Regions from separate parts of the Streptodolium elevatio genome, predicted to be linked through region 1. Evidence: riboswitches for the same ligand, from Rfam matches in the RefSeq annotation. Region 1 holds a riboswitch; each other region holds the start of a gene.
The links. A riboswitch is a leader RNA that binds a small molecule or an ion and turns the genes downstream of it on or off. The one in region 1 is predicted to bind cobalamin.
Positions count from the first base shown of each region.

Region 2: it holds a riboswitch for cobalamin, as region 1 does, so the genes downstream of both, ACWD12_RS37835 (ABC transporter substrate-binding protein) here and ACWD12_RS06955 (putative cobaltochelatase) in region 1, are expected to answer to the same signal.
Region 3: it holds a riboswitch for cobalamin, as region 1 does, so the genes downstream of both, ACWD12_RS12615 (ribonucleoside-diphosphate reductase subunit alpha) here and ACWD12_RS06955 (putative cobaltochelatase) in region 1, are expected to answer to the same signal.

Region 1 is NZ_JBSFVE010000002.1:631,461-636,779, forward strand. Features, by position in the region: gene cobO (cob(I)yrinic acid a,c-diamide adenosyltransferase) at 1-290, opposite strand, end outside; gene ACWD12_RS06955 (putative cobaltochelatase) at 333-2,447, opposite strand; cobalamin riboswitch at 2,567-2,691, opposite strand; gene ACWD12_RS06960 (alpha/beta hydrolase) at 2,796-3,809, shown strand; gene ACWD12_RS06965 (class I SAM-dependent methyltransferase) at 3,875-4,645, shown strand; gene ACWD12_RS06970 (GNAT family N-acetyltransferase) at 4,656-5,114, opposite strand; gene ACWD12_RS06975 (MetQ/NlpA family ABC transporter substrate-binding protein) at 5,291-5,319, opposite strand, start outside.
Region 2 is NZ_JBSFVE010000035.1:17,715-23,033, forward strand. Features, by position in the region: gene ACWD12_RS37825 (TerD family protein) at 1-146, opposite strand, end outside; gene ACWD12_RS37830 (LLM class flavin-dependent oxidoreductase) at 321-1,325, opposite strand; cobalamin riboswitch at 1,576-1,821, shown strand; gene ACWD12_RS37835 (ABC transporter substrate-binding protein) at 1,930-3,651, shown strand; gene ACWD12_RS37840 (ABC transporter permease) at 3,648-4,685, shown strand; gene ACWD12_RS37845 (ABC transporter permease) at 4,807-5,319, shown strand, end outside.
Region 3 is NZ_JBSFVE010000005.1:210,236-215,554, reverse strand. Features, by position in the region: gene ACWD12_RS12615 (ribonucleoside-diphosphate reductase subunit alpha) at 78-2,465, opposite strand; cobalamin riboswitch at 2,580-2,847, opposite strand; partial or broken gene ACWD12_RS12610 (M24 family metallopeptidase) at 3,166-4,035, shown strand; gene ACWD12_RS12605 (SDR family oxidoreductase) at 4,200-5,319, shown strand, end outside.

The DNA.
Region 1 (5,319 bases):
CACCCCTCGCCCATCTTGTGCCAGGTGACCGGCCCGCCCTCCCCCGTTTCATCGTGCACGCGCCCGAGGGTCCGCAGCACACTCTCCTCGCCGACCCGCCACTTGGCCGACTTGACGAACTGGAACACCCCGATCGGCCAACCCTGGTTCCAGGCCCGCAGCGCGAGGCCGAAGGCCGCGGTGGACTTGCCTTTGCCGGCGCCGGTGTGCACCACCACCAGGGGCCGGTCGCGGCGCTGACGTGTCGTCAGGCCGTCGGCGGGGACATGGTCGGGCTTGCCTTGCGGCATGGTCGTCTCCTCGCAGTGGCCGGGCAACGGCCGATAGGGCGGTCAGCTTGCGGCGCGCAGGTCGCGCACCAGTCCGGCGAGGCCGTCGGCGGCCAATTCGCCCAGACCGAGCACGGGTCCGCCGAGGTCGGCGGCGAGCCGGGCGGCCAGGCCGAGGCGGACCCGGCCGCTCTCGCAGTCGACGACCACCGACGCCGTGCCGGAGGCGGCCATCAGCGCGGCGGCACGCCGCGCGTCGCCGAGCGCGTCGCGCCCGTGTGTGGCGCGCCCGTCGGTCACCACGATGACGAGCGGCCGCCGCCGCGGGTCGCGCAACCGCTCGACGCGCAGCGCCTCGTGGGCGCGCAGGAGACCGGCGGCGAGCGGCGTGCGCCCGCCCGTCGGCAGCGCCGCGAGCCGGGCCGCGCCCGCCTCGACGGACGACGTGGGCGGCAGCGCGAGTTCGGCGCCGGCGCCCCGGAAGGTCACCAGCCCCACCTTGTCGCGGCGCTGGTACGCGTCGAGCAGCAGCGACAACACCGCGCCCTTCACGGTCCGCATGCGGGCCCGGGCCGCCATCGATCCCGAGGCGTCGACGACGAAGAGCACGAGGTTGCCCTCGCGGCCTTCGCGGACCGCCTCGCGCACGTCGTCGCGGCGCACGACGAGCCCGGGGCCGCGGCGCCCGCGCGCGAGCTGGTGCGGCGCGGCGGCGCGCACGGTGCCCGCCAGGTGCAGACGCCCGGGTCGTGCGCCGGTCGGGCGGCGCTCCCCGGTGGTCCGGCCGGTGCCGGTCTCGGCACGCGACCGCCGCCCGGCCGCGCCCTGGCCGAGGCCGGGGACGGCGATCAACCGCGCGCGGAAGGGCTCGGCCGCGGCGACGGCGGGCTGATCGGCGGCGGCCGACCCCGGTGCGGCGGGCGGGTGTTCGGCCGCCGGGGGCGCTGTGTCGTGTTCGCCGTCTCGGGGCCGGTCGGCGGCGCGGTCGTCGCGGTCCGCGGCCGGGCCGGCTTCGGGGCCGTTGCGCGGTGCTCCCCCGCCGCCGGGGCCCGGCGCGTCGGGACCGCCGTCCGGATCCGGGTCCGGGTCCTGCTCGGGTCCGTCGGGGGTACCCGACTCCGAGGGGCCGGCCGGGTCGTCCGGGTCCTCCGGGGCGTCCGGCGCCTCGGGTTCGTCGGCCAGCGCCTCGTCCAACCTGTCCTCGTCGAGCCCTGGCGCGTCGAAGGGGTTGCGGCGGCGCCGGTGCGGGAGGGCGAGCCGCGCGGCCTGGCGTACGTCCGCCGCCTCGACCTCGGTGCGCCCGTGCCACGCCGCGAGGGCCATCGCGGTGCGTGCCGTGACCAGGTCCGCGCGCAGCCCGTCGACCTCGAACGCCGCGCACACGCGCGCGATCCGCTCGAGTTCGGTGTCGGGCAGCACGACGTGCGGCAGCAGCTCCCGCGCGGTGCGGATGCGCTCCGCGAGCGCCGCGTCGCCGCCGTCCCAGCGGCGCGCGAAGCCGTCGGGGTCGGCCTCGTACGCCAGCCTGCGCCGCACGACCTCGGCGCGCTCGCGTGGTTCGCGGCTGGCCGCCACCTCGACGGTCAGGCCGAAGCGGTCGAGCAACTGCGGGCGCAGCTCGCCCTCCTCGGGGTTCATGGTGCCAACGAGGATGAAGCGCGAGGCGTGCCGCACCGAGACGCCCTCGCGCTCCACGTGCGCGGTGCCCATGGCGGCCGCGTCGAGGAGCAGGTCGACGAGGTGGTCGTGCAGCAGGTTGACCTCGTCGACGTACAGCAGGCCCCGGTGGGCGGCGGCGAGGAGGCCCGGTTCGTACGCCTTGACGCCCTCGGCGAGGGCGCGCTCCAGGTCGAGCGATCCGACGAGGCGGTCCTCGGTGGCGCCGACCGGCAGTTCGACGAGCCGCGCCCGGCGCACCTCGCCGGGCACGCCCGGGTCGTGGGGCCCGTCGGGGCAGGCCGTGTCGGGGGCCGCGGGGTCGCACGCGAAGCGGCAGCCGGACACCATGGCGGCGTCGGGCAGCAGCCCCGCGAGCGCGCGGACCACGGTCGACTTGGCCGTGCCCTTCTCCCCACGGACCAGCACTCCGCCGACGCCGGGCGAGACGGCGTTCAGGAGGAGCGCGAGGCGGAGGTCGGCGAGGCCGACGACGGCGGAGAAGGGGTAGCCGGCGGTCACCGGCGTACCGCCAGGCTCCGGGAACGGCACGGTATGCGCGGCGACATGGGCTGTCGGCCTCCCTCGGGTGTCCACGCCCTGGTAGGTGGCGGGCCCGCGGCGCGGGCCCGGACAGCCGGAAGTGTCTGGCTCCCGGAAGGCTGATGCCCCTCGCGCGGGCGCGTCGAACGGAGTCGGCGCGCCGGTCGGGTTCAGCCGTCCGGTCACAGTGGCGGGACCGCTCCGGTGTCGCACCGGATTCCTTCCCTGCTGTCGGGCGACAGCCTCTCATACCGCCCACGGGCCGGTATTTGCGGCGGTCGGGGCGCCTTGCGGGACACGCGGCACGGCGATGGCAGACTGCCCTGCATGGAAGACCCGGTATACGTACCCGACGTCCTGGGCGCGCCCTACGAGAGCGCGACGCTGCAACTCCGCGACGACGCGGAGGGCGAGGCGGTGGCGACGCTGGTCCGGCGGCGCGCGGATGCCCCGACACGTCGTGCGGTGCTCTATGTGCACGGGTTCAACGACTACTTCTTCCAGACCCATCTGGCCGACCGGTTCGTCGCGCTCGGCTTCGACTTCTACGCGCTGGACCTGCGGTCGTACGGCCGGTCGATCCGCGCGCACCGCCGCACCAACTACGTCGACGACCTGGGCCGCTACTCCGAGGAACTCGACCTGGCCGCGCACGTCGTCCGCGAGGTCGAGGGCCACGACACGCTGCTGGTGAACGGCCATTCAACGGGTGGCCTGGTGACGGCGCTGTGGGCGCACCACCGCGCGGGGCGGGGCATCGTCGACGGGCTGTTCCTCAACAGCGCCTTCCTCGACCTGAACGCCCCGTTGGTGGCGCGGACGGTCGGGGTGCGGGCCGTGCACGCGGCGCGCCACTACGTCTCGCAGCGGCCCCTGCCGGGCGGCCTCGGCGGCGGCTACGGGCAGAGCCTGCACGTCGGCCACCACGGGGAATGGGAGTTCGACCCGGCGTGGAAGGCGATCGAGGGCATCGCGCCCTACGCGGGCTGGGTGGCCGCCGTGCACCGCGGCCACCGCGCGGTGGCGCGCGGACTCGCCGTCGACTGCCCGGTGTTGGCGATGTCGTCCACCGCCAGTGTGGACGGGCGCGTGTGGCACGAGGGGCTGCACAAAGCCGACGCCGTGCTGAACGCGGACCGCATCGCCCTGCTGGCGCCGCGCATCGGCCGTCACGTCACCATCGTCCGCGTGCCCGGCGGCATGCACGACCTGGCCCTGTCCGGGCCCGAGGTGCGTGCCCAGGTGTTCGACGAACTGGCCCGCTGGATCGGCGCGTACGTGCCATCCGGAACGTCGGCCTCCGCCGCGCGAAGCCTGTCACCGGATCGGGTTAACAGGTGACGGCGAGTACACAAAATCCGTTCTACCTGCGGCGATTCACGGTCCCGGGCTGTTAGCATCGGCGCGTGGGGGCTCACGAGGTCGCGAACACCGGTTACGCACGCTCGGTACGCGTCTACGAACGGGCGCGCCCTGCCTACCCGTTGCCCGTCCTGGCCGAGCTGACGGACGCGCTCGGTCTCGGAGCGGGCCGTACCGTCGTCGAACTGGGCGCGGGAACGGGCCTGTTCACCCGGCTGCTCATGCTCACCGGGGCGCGCGTGGTCGCGGTGGAACCGGTCGCCGCGATGCGCGGACGACTCGTGGAACTGCTGCCCTCGGTCACCGTGGCCGACGGGACCGCGGAGCACACGGGCGTCGCCGCCGGCTCCGCGCACGCGGTCATCGCGGCGCAGGCGTGGCACTGGTTCGACGCTCAGGCGACCCCGGCCGAGGTCGAACGGGTGCTCGCCCCGGACGGCGGGCTCGGGCTGGTGTGGAACACCTCTGACGACACGGTCCCGTGGGTGCGCGACTACCAGGACATCTACTTCCGCCGCGCCCCCGCGGACCTGCCGTCGCACCAGGACGGCACGTGGCGCAAGGTGCTCGAGTCCCGGCCCGGTTGGAGCGGCATCAGCGAGCGGCACTTCCCCAACCCGCACAGGATGTCGCGGGACGGCGTGATCGACCGCATGCTGTCGAGCAGCCACATCGCATGCCTGGACGCCGGCGAACAGGCCCGGGTTCGCCGCGAGGTCGAGGGCGTGCTCGACGGGCACCCGGAGACGCGGGGCCGCGACACCGTCGAACTGCCCTATGTGACCGACCTCTACTGGATGGTCCGGGCCAACTGAGCGGCCGGGCTCAGCCGGTCGCGACCGGCGTGGCCGGGCGGCGCATCTCGACGTGCGGGATGTCGTCCTCCAGGTAGGTGGCGCCGGCGCGGCGGAACCCGAAGCGGGCGTACCAGTCCTCCAGCGGCTCCTGCGCGTCCAGGATGCACGGCGCGTCGCCGATCAGGTCGATCGCGTGCTCCATGAGGCGGGCTGCGGAGCCGGTGCCGCGCTCGGCCCGGGTGGCGCACATGCGTCCGATCCGGGCGGTGCCGTCGGCCTCGCGCAACAGGCGCAGGGTCGCGGCGATCTCGCCGTCGCGCTCGAGCCAGAGCTGACGTGCGCCCGGTTCCAGGTCGCGGCCGTCGAGTTCGGGGTACGGGCACCGCTGTTCGACGACGAAGACGTCCACGCGCAGGCGCAGCAGCCGGTAGAGCACGACGACGTCGAGGTCGAGGGTCCGGGCGCTGCGGAACTCCAGGTCACTCACGCACTCCACGGTACGCTTTCCGGCCACGTGAACAGCCCGGCCGGGCCCCGTGTGTCGGGCCCCGGCCGGGTGAACTCGCCGTGCGCAGCGGTGCTCGGCGCGCGGGCGCAGGTGGGCGCGTACGCGGGCGCGCCCGTGTGGGACGGTGCGGACTTGCGCGGGCCTGTGCGGTCGGCTCAGAAGGCCGGGAGCACCGAGCCCTGGT
Region 2 (5,319 bases), on a different contig from region 1:
TCGTCGTCCGACCGGACGCGGCCGGCCGCGGTCAGCAGCAGCGCCGAGGCGTCCACGTCGGGGCTCCCCGGGCCGTGCTGCCGGCCGAGCTCGACCCGTACCGCGGCGGCGGGCACCGGTACGTTGGCACCCTTGCTCATCGACATCCGAGCCCTCCCTCACATCAGGTCCGGGAAGCGTACTTAGCGGGCAATCTTGCGGCACCCCGGTGCTCCGAAAAGCGCGGATCCCGGACAACCCGCGCAACGCCGAACCCTCGCAACGCCGACCCACGCAACGCCGAACCCATGCGCCCCCAGGCCGCGCGAAACGCGACGCCGTCACGCCGGGGTGCGCGCACGCCCGACCTGACGGGCAATCAGCTCCATTGCCGGGAGGACGAGGCGCAGCCCGAGCCGAACCGGCTGGGTGTGGCACAGCAGGTCCGTCGCACCGGGGAGCCCGGGGTCGCGGGCGAGTGCGGCGGCCACCTGGTCCGGCGCGCCGTACGCGAAGGCTCCGGCGGCCAGGTAGGCGTCCGGGTCGAAGCCGTCCGGGTAGCGCCCGGTGCGGACCCCGTCGTCGATCCAGTCGCGCAGCCGTGGCGCCAGGACGGCGCGCGCGAGTTCGGCGGGCTCCGATGGGAACACCGGGCGCGACACCGCTATGCGCGCCGTGCGTCCCGCGGCCTCCATGCGGCCGCGGTAGCCGTCGGCGAGGCGCGCGTATTCGGTGTCCTGGGCGTACGGGCCGTCGGGGCCCGGGCCGCGCCGCCCGTACATGACGCCGAGGCCGAGACGGGCGGCACGGTCCATGCCCGCCGGGGAGCCGGCGCCGAGCCACACCCGTTCGGACAGTCCGGGTGCGGGCGGTGTGAGGCGGACCCCGCCAGGGAGTTCGCGTCCGTCGAGCGCGTCGAGGAGTACGGGCAGCAGGCCGTCGAGGACATCGTGGCGGCGCTCGTGGTCCAGGCCGAACGCGCGGGAGGCGGTGGCGTCGGCGCCTGCCCCGAGGCCCAGTTCGAGGCGTCCGCCGCTCAACGCGTCGACGACGGCGGCGTCTTCTGCGAGCCGCAGCGCGTTCTCGGCCGGGCCGACGACGACCGCGGTGCCGAGGCGGATGCGGGTCGTGTGCTCGGCGATGGCGGCGAGCAGGACCAGGGGCGACGGGAGAGTGCCGCCCTGGGCCCCGAAGTGATGTTGCGCGACCCAGAAGCTGTGGAAACCCAACTCTTCGGCAGCGACGGCGAGTTCAACGGTCTCGCGATAGAGGGCCCGGGGTGGGCCGTCGGCGGAGACGTGGGTGATCCAGCCGAGTCGGGGCAGGCTGCGGGGGCGGTGGTGCATGGACGGTCCCGGGGTCGTGGTGCGTCGGGCGGCACGGCGGGCAGGCTGTGGACGGGCTTGTGGGCGGGGGGGTGTCGGCGGACGCGTCGGACGGACTTGCCGGCACGACTTGTCGGAAGGGTCCGGCAGGGTTGTCGCCGGATCGAGGGCGGGGCGGCGGGCTGTTGGCGCGTGAGCGTACCCGCCGTGTCCGGGCGATTCGTCGCGGACGCCCGGACCGCCCGGGTGCGGCGGGCAAGATCGATGCCGCTACCGTGGTGCCCGCATCGGTTCGCCCTCCGTCTCGTGCGGCAGGGCGTCGCAAGAGGGAACCCGGTGGAAATCCGGGACTGCCCCGCAGCGGTGAGTGGGAACGACCGCCGTCATGAGCACTGGACCGCCCACGGTCCGGGAAGCGACGGCCAGTAGGTCCGGGCTGATGCCTCGTTCGGGGGACGAGGCGCGATGTGCCCGGGTGCCCGCGAGTCCGAAGACCTGCCGACGCCCGTACGCGGCATGCGTGCGGTTCCAGCCGGACCCCGAGGGCGGGTCGTGCGGAGGCCGCTCGGCCGTGCGCTCACTCGCCTTCCGGTTCCGGTGCCCGGAACTCGCGAAGGAGAGCGCCATGGCATCCCCCGACAGACCCGCGTCCGCGTTCGGCGGCCGCTTCCGCAACCCGTTCTCCCGGCTGCTGTCCCGCCGGACGACGCGCCGCCCGACGGACCGCACAGACGACCGTACGAACGGCCGCGCAACCAGCCGCACGACCGGCCGGGCGACCGGGCAGGCCGGGCTCGCCGTAGCTTCCGTCGCCGCGTTGGCCGTGCTCGCCACCGGGTGCGGGAGCGGTGGCGACTCCGCGGCCAAGCCGGCGGGCGCCGCGGCCGAGAAGCCGCTGACGATCTACAACTCCTATTCGATCGCGGGCCTCGATCCCGTCGGCACCGGGACGAACTGGCTGTTCGACTGGGGCGTGGCGGAGAACCTGATGGAGGCCGGCGAGGACGGCGTCGTCCGCCCGTGGCTGGCGCAGTCGGTGACCCAGGGCAGCCCGACCGAGTGGCGCATCACGCTGCGGCCGGGCATGACGTTCCAGAACGGCAGGCCGGTGGACGCGGAGGCGGTCAACCGCGCCCTCACCCGGCAGATCGCCAGGTCCAAGGCCGTGCGCACGTACCTGGCCGAGGGCTCGACGGTACGCACCACGGGCCCGCTCGACCTGGTCCTGACCACTCCCGCACCCAACGCCGCGGTCCCGGCCGCGCTGGCGGCGCGCGACACGTCGCTGCAGATCTACGACACCGAGGCCGTCGAGGCGGCGGGCGGCGACTCCGCGAAGATCGTGAACGCCGGTGCCTTCACCGGGCCGTACGCCGTCACCGCGTGGACGCCCGATCTGCTGAAACTCGCCCGGTACGACAAGTACTGGGCCGGCCGGCCCAAGCTCCCGTCGGTCACCGTCAAGGTGGTGCCCGACGAGCAGGCCCGGATCGCCGGCGTGCAGTCCGGCGAGGCGCAACTCGCCTTCTACCCCTCACCGGACGCGGCGCTCACGCTGGCCGGTCGCACGGACTCGGTGCTCAGGACCTCGCCGAAGGCGCTCCAAGCGCTGCTGATCGACATGAACCTCACCGCCGCGCCGTTCGACGACGCCCGGGTGCGCCGCGCGTTCGCCCGGGCGATCGACTACCGGGAGTTGGGCGAGGACGTCGCCAAGGGCTCGTTCGCCACCGCGACGGGTCTGTATCCGGAGGGCTACCCCTACGCGGCGGCCACCCAGCACACCGACCTCGCCGAGGCGAACCGGCTGCTGGACGAGGCGGGTTGGGCCAAGGGCAAGGACGGCGTCCGCGGCAAGGACGGCAAGCGCCTGACGGTCCGCTTCGTCACGCAGGCCCAGGGGCCGGAGACGAACGCCCTTGCGGTGGTGATCAAGTCCGAAGTGGCGAAGGCCGGTTTCGACCTCCAGATCGTGAACGCCGAGGACTCCGCGCGCACGAAGGCGGACCTGGGCGCGTGGGAGGCGTCCATCGGGCTCAACGGCTCGCTGTCCGGCACGGCGGACCCGATCCAACCGTTCCGCGCGCGCTGGACGACCGGCGGGTCGGCGAACGCCCAGAAGCTCTCGGACCCGCGGGTCGACGCGCTCGGCGACCGCCTGTTGACCACGACCGACCAGGCGGCCCGCGAACAGCTGCTGCGCGAGGGCCAGGCAATTCTCAGCGACCGGGAGGCGTACGTGATCGCCGCCACGTACAAGCAGTTCGCCGTGGTGGCCGGCGGCGACTGGACGGGGTACCAGGTCTCCAACGTACGGAGGCATCTGCGCTTCGACACGGCGCCGTGACATCGCGTGCCGCAACGGCGGCTCCCGGCGGCGGACCCGCCGCGCCGGGAGCCGTCCCGCGGGCCCTGCGCAGCGCACGCGCGGCGGCGGGTCACCCGATCGCGCGGCGGCTTCTGTCCGTTCCGGTCACCGTCGCGGGCGCGGCGCTGCTGATCTGGGCCCTGCTGCCCCTTGCTCCCGGCGACCCGGCCCGGATGACGCTGACCGCACAGGGGGTCCCGGAACCGACGCCGGATCAGCTCGCCGCCACACGCGCCGAGTTGGGTCTCGACCGTGCCCTGGCCGGGCAGTTCGGGCACTGGCTGGCCCGCGCCCTGCACGGGGATCTGGGTACGTCGTACCAAAGCGGCCGCCCGGTGCTGACCGAGCTCGGCGAACGGCTGCCCGCGACACTGCGGCTGGGCAGTGCCGCCCTGCTGTTCGCGTTGGCGATCGCGGTGCCGCTCGCGCTCGTCGCCGCGGCCTTCCGGCGCCGTTGGCCGGACACCCTCGCCCGCGCGCTCGCGCTGCTCGGGGCCGCCCTGCCGGGCTTCGTCGTGGGTCTGATCCTCATTCAACTCGTGGTGGTCCAGGGCGGCTTCGGCTCGGTGGTGCGGGACGGTACGTGGGCCGCGGTGTGGATGCCCGCGCTGTGCCTGGCGTTCGGCATGTTCGACGTGTGGTCGCGTCTGCTGCGCGGTGCCCTGGTGGACGCGATGGACAGCGGATGGGCCGCCTCAGTGATCGCCCGCGGCACGGGAAGCCGGAGACTGCTCCTGCGGCACGCCCTCCCGAACGCGCTGCCGCCGCTGATCCACGCCGTCGCGGTGAGCGCCGGAGCGCTGTGGGGCGGCGCGGCGATCGTCGAGACGGTGTTCACCTGGCCGGGCGCCGGCTCCTACGTCGTGTCGTCGGTGAAGGCCCGCGATCTGCCGGTGATCCAGGCGTTCGCGGTGCTGGCCACCCTCGCGTACGTCGCGGCCGGCCTGCTCGCCGACCTGCTGGCCGCGCTCGTCGACCCGCGCCTGCGCGGCGACGGCGCCAAGGGGGTGTGACGTGCCCAAAGCCGCCGCCCCGGACACGACGCCGCCGGCACCCGGTCGCGCGACCCCGGCACTCCGCCATACGGCGGTCTCGCTCCGGCGCGCCGCCGCCACGCTCCGGCACGGCCCCCTCATGGCAAGTACCCTCGGCCGCACCGGACTCGGACTCGCGGGGCTCGCCCTGCTGTTCGCCGTCCTCGGCCCGGTCGTGGCGACCTATCAGCCGGACGCCATCGACCTGGGCGCGAAGTTGCGCCCGCCGGACGGCGAACACTGGCTCGGCACCGACCAGTTCGGCCGTGACCAGTTCGCCCGGCTGGTGGCCGGGACCCGCAGGTCGCTGTTGGCCGCCTTCACCGTGCTGGCCGGCTCGTGCACGGTGAGCCTGGTCGTCGGCGTGGCGGCAGGCCTCGCACGGGGGTTCGCCGACGCCGTCCTCATGCGCGTCGTCGACATCGTCCTGGCGATCCCGTCCCTGGTGCTCGCGCTCGCGGTGGTCGGCGTGCTGGGCCCCGGATTCGGCAACCTCCTTCTCGCCCTGGTCATCTCGTCCTGGGCGGCCAACGCCCGCATCGTCCGCGCCTTCACCCTCGCCGTACGCGACCGCCCGTACATCGCGGCGGCGCGCCTCGGCGGGGCCGGACCC
Region 3 (5,319 bases), on a different contig from region 1:
GGCGGTCGGCGCAGCCGGGGCGGGCAGGTCGGCCGACGCCGCTCGCGCGGCCTCGGGCTCGGGCTCGTGGACGGTCGTCACTGGCATGCCTCGCAGGCCTCGGGGTTCTCCAGGGAGCAGGCGATGACCTCTTCGTCCGCGACGGCGGGGGCGGCGGTCGCGACGGTCGCCTGCTGGATGCGCGTCGCGGGGCGCGAGCGCAGGTAGTACGTCGTCTTCAGGCCGGTCGACCAGGCGTACCGGTACATCGACGAGAGCTTGCCGATGGTCGGGTCGGCCATGAACAGGTTCAGCGACTGCGACTGGTCGATGTACGGCGAGCGCGCCGCCGCCAGGTCGATCAGCGCGCGCTGCGGCAGCTCCCACGAGGTGCGGTACAGCAGGCGTACGTCGTCCGGGAGTTCCGTCAGGTCCTGGACCGACCCCTCGGCGCGCTTGATGCGCTCGCGGATGGCCGCGGTCCACAGCCCGCGACGCTTGAGTTCTCGCACCAGGTAGGTGTTGACCTGGAGGAACTCGCCCGAGAGCGTCTCGCGCTTGAAGAGGTTGGAGATTTGGGGCTCGATGCACTCGTACGCGCCGGCGATCGAGGCGATGGTGGCGGTCGGCGCGATCGCGATCAGCAGGGAGTTGCGCAGGCCGTGGGACGCGACGCGGTCGCGCAAAGTGTCCCAGCGCTTGGTCTGCGTCGGGGTGACGCCGTCCCACAGGTCGGGCTGCAGGCGGCCGCGAGCCGCGTGCGTCTCCTGGTAGGCAGGGTGCGGTCCGGCCTCCTCGGCCAGGTCGCACGAGGCTTCCAGGGCCGTCAGGTAGATCTCTTCGGCGATCCGGGTGGACAGTTCGCGGGCCTCGGCCGAGTCGAAGGGCAGGCGCAGCGTGAAGAAGACGTCCTGGAGCCCCATGACGCCCAGGCCGACGGGACGCCAGCGCGGGTTCGAGGCGGCGGCCTGGCCGGTCGGGTAGTAGTTGATGTCGATGACGCGGTCGAGGAAGGTGACGGCGGTGCGCACGGTGGCCCGCAGCTTGTCCCAGTCGATGCCGGCGTCGGTGACGTGCGCGCCTAGCTGCACGGAGCCGAGGTTGCACACCGCGGTCTCCCCGTCGCTGGTGACCTCGAGGATCTCGGTGCACAGGTTGGAGAGGTGGACGACGTTGCCGGGCTCGGCGGCCTGGTTGCAGGTGCGGTTGGACGCGTCCTTGAAGGTCATCCAGCCGTTGCCGGTCTGCGCGAGGGTGCGCATCATGCGGGCGTACAGCTCGCGGGCCGGCATCTGGCGTACGAACCGCCCGTCGCGCTCGGCCTGTTCGTAGGCCGCGTCGAACTCCGCGCCCCACAGGTCGGGCAGCTCGGGCACCTCGTCGGGGTCGAACAGCGACCACACCCCGTCGGCGTCGACGCGCCGCATGAACAGGTCGGGGATCCAGTTCGCGAGGTTGAGGTTGTGCGTGCGCCGCGCGTCCTCGCCGGTGTTGTCGCGCAGTTCCAGGAACTCCAGGACGTCCGGGTGCCACGGCTCCAGGTACACGCACGCCGCGCCGCGGCGCTTGCCGCCCTGGTTGACCGCCTGGACGGAGGCGTCGAGCGTGTTGAGCCACGGGACGATGCCGTTGGAGTGGCCGTTGGTGCCGCGGATGAGAGCGCCGCGCGAGCGTACGCGCGACCAGGCGACGCCGATGCCCCCGGCGAACTTGGAGAGGCGCGCGATGCGGCCGTACATGTCGTAGATGGACTCGATGTCGTCCTGCGGCGAGTCGAGCAGGTAGCAGGAGGACATCTGGGTGTGCCGCGTACCGGAGTTGAAGAGCGTCGGCGAGCTGGGCAGGTACGCGAGGGAGGACATGAGGCGGTAGAAGCCGACGGCCTCGGGCGCGGTCTTGGACAGGCCGCAGGCGACGCGCAGCAGGAAGTGCTGGGGTGTTTCGACGACCGCGCGGTTGACCGGGTGACGGAGCAAGTAGCGGTCGTAGACGGTGCGCAGGCCGAAGTACTCGAACCGGCGGTCGGCGGCGGGGTCGACCGCGGCGTCGAGTTCGGCGGCGTGCGCGGCGACGAATGCGGCCGTCTCGTCGCCGACGAGGCCTTCCGCGTGGCCGAGCGCGATGCCGGAGCTGAAGCCGGTGATCCCGTGGGTGCCGACCTCGGTGTCGATGGTGCGGGCCAGCAGGCGGGCGGCGAGCCGGGAGTACTCGGGCTCCTCCGCGATGAGTTCTGCGGCGGTGCGCACCACGAGCGCGTCGCGTTCGATGTCCGTGGCGCCGGCGTGGAGTCCGGCGAGGGCCCGGGTGGCGACGCGTTCGGGATCGACGTCGGGGAGGTCGTCGGCGAGGGCCCGGATGACGGCGGCGATCGCCTCGGGGCTGTCCGCCGCGGTGTTCGCAGGGGTCCCCGCGGACGTGTCCGCCGGGTTTCCTGCGGAAATGCCCGCGGGAGTGCCCGCGGCAGCGTTGGCCTCAGATGCGGACATACCGGGGGAAACCGGCTTGTTATGGGCGCGCGAAATCGCGCTGTCCATGACGGTCACGGGCTCTCTCCTCGCGAGCTCGAAATGCGGTGACCACCGTGCGCCGCCTGACAGGGGGGCGGACACGGGCAACCGGCAGGTCTTCGGACTCGCGGGCATGCCGGGCACCGGCACGCTGGGGGCGTGCCGGACCGCGGAGTTCCTAGTGGCCGTCGCTTCCCCCGGCCGGGGGGCCGGAGTGCTTGGTGACGGCGGTCGTTCCCGCTCACCGCTGCGGGGGCAGTCCCGGCTTGACGTACACGCGCCGCGACATGTCGCGGGTGCGCGCACCCGGGTTCCCTCTTCAAAGGACCAATGCCACCTGACGGGACATCAGCACCTTTTCGCCACTTGCTCCGACAGCGCGGAGCAGGTGAACCAGCTGCGATCAGGAGCATATATCTAGTGGGTACCCCCGACGCGAACCACCAGTGGTTGTGTTCGGCGTGTCGCACGGCACGTGTCGTGACACGGGGGGTTCCGTCCCCCTCGCTCTCCGGGTATGTTACCCCCGGTAACACCTTCTGCCCGGGCCCTCCGCCCGGCGGATCGCGCGCTTCGCGCTCCGCTCCCGCACGGTTCACCTCTCCGAAAGGCGGTCGGCATGGCGACCCCGCTTACGGACGCATCCACCGGATCGACCGGTGTGACCGGAGTAGCTGATATGCCTGATATAGCCGACAAGTTCGGTTTGCCGGGAGCATCCGGCGAAGTCGGCGCGGCCGGCCTGACCGGTGCGGACCTCGACGGCTTCCGCGCGGCGCAACGCCTGGCCTACGACTGCGCCGAGGCCGTCGCGGCGCGCCTGCGCCCCGGCACGACCGAGCGCGAGGCCACGGCGATGATGCGGCAGTGGCTCGTGGCGCACGGCGTACGCGACTGGCTGCACCTGCCGTTCGCCTGGTTCGGCGACCGCACCGCGTTCACCGGCTTCAAGGTGCCACACCAGTTCTTCGCGACCGACCGCAGGCTGACCGAGGGCATGCCGTTCATCCTCGACGTCGCCCCGGTGTACGACGGGTACACCGCCGACATCGGCTACACGACCTCGCTCGGGCCGAACCGCGTCGTGGACCGTTTGCTCGACGACCTCGCGGCGCACCGCGCGTTCATTCTGGAGGCCGTGCAGGCCGGTCGGACGCTGCGGCAGATCTACCTGGACGTCGATGCCTTGATGGCCCGTCAGGGATACGAGAACCGGCATCGCGCGTATCCGTTCGGGGTGATCGCGCATCGCGTCGACAAGGTGGCCGACGCCCGGCTGCGGCCGCACGCGTTCGGCTTCGGAATGCGCGCGCTGCGGGGGCTGCTGCACGACGGCCTACGCGGCCACCGCGAGGGCTGGTCGCCGCTGTGGAACCACCGCAAGATGTCCGACCACCCGGCGACACCCGGGCTGTGGGCGGTCGAGCCGCACGTCGGATTCCGGGGCGTGGGCGCGAAGTTCGAGGAGCTTCTCGTCGTCGAGGACGACGGGCACGCGTACTGGCTCGACGACGACCTGCCGCACGTGCACCGCTGGGCGGACCGCGGATTGGCGGGGACCGCGGCCACCGGGACCGCGCCGGGGTTTGCCTCGGCCTTCAGTTCGGCCGCGGGGTCGGCGTCGGGCCCGGATTCGGCTCTGGGCCCGAATTCGGCTCTGGGCCCGAATTCGGCTCTGGGCCCGGCATCGGGCGCGGCATCGAAGGAGTCGGTGTGACCTCGCTGTACGACCTGCCGGGAGCCCGCCGCTTCGAGGTCACGTCGCCGGAGGGCGTACGCCTCGCCGCCGTCGAGGCCGGAGCCGCCGACGGCCCGACCGTTGTTCTCGTGCACGGGTACCCGGACACCAAAGAGGTGTGGTCCCACGTCGCGGCGCGTCTCGCCGACCGGTACCGGGTGGTGGCGTACGACGTACGCGGGGCCGGCGAGTCCAGCCGCCCCGACGCGACGTCCGCGTACGCACTCCACCGTCTCACCGACGACTTCGAGCGCGTCCTCGACGCCGTCGCGCCGGAGGGCCGCGTGCACCTGGTGGGGCACGACTGGGGGTCGGTGCAGAGCTGGGAGTTCGTCACGACGCCGCGCGTCGCGCGTCGCGTCGCCTCGTTCACGACGATCTCCGGGCCGAGCCTCGACCACCTGGGCCTGGTGACCCGGGAGGGGCTGACCCGCCCGACACCCGGGCGGATTTCGCGGAACATCGAGCAGGGGTTCCGGTCCTGGTACGTGTACGCGCTGCACGTGCCGGTCGCCCCCGACCTCGCGTGGCGCGGTGTGCTGGGCAAGCGCTGGCCCTCGATCATGGCCAGGGCCGAGAAGACGCTCGGCGCCCCCGAGCCGTCGTTGTCCGAGGACGGGGTGTTCGGCGCCAAGCTGTACCGCGCGAACGTCCGGCGGCGCATGGCGAGTCCGCGCCGGGACGCGATCGCCCGGATGCCGGTGCAGTTGGTCGTGCCCGACCGGGAGCGGTACCTCGCAAAGCGGATCTACGACGAACTCGACCGCTTCGCACCGGACCTGACGCGCCGCCAGGTGTCGGGCGGGCACTGGGTGCCGCGTACCAGGCCGGACCTTTTGGCGCGCTGGATCGGGGAGTTCGTGGACGGTGTGGAGCGCGCGGGTGGTGTGACTGACGGCCGGGCTGCGGGGATGACGGAGGCGGGCATGCCGGTTGCCGGAGTGGACTCATCCGCGGCGTCGGCGTCCGGGTCCCGCCCGCGGGGGCGCAGGGCGCGTCGGGCCGAGGACAACCGCCGTCGCTTCGCCGGCCAGCTCGCGGTGATCACGGGCGCGGGGAGCGGCATCGGCCGGTCGACGGCGCTGTCGCTCGCCG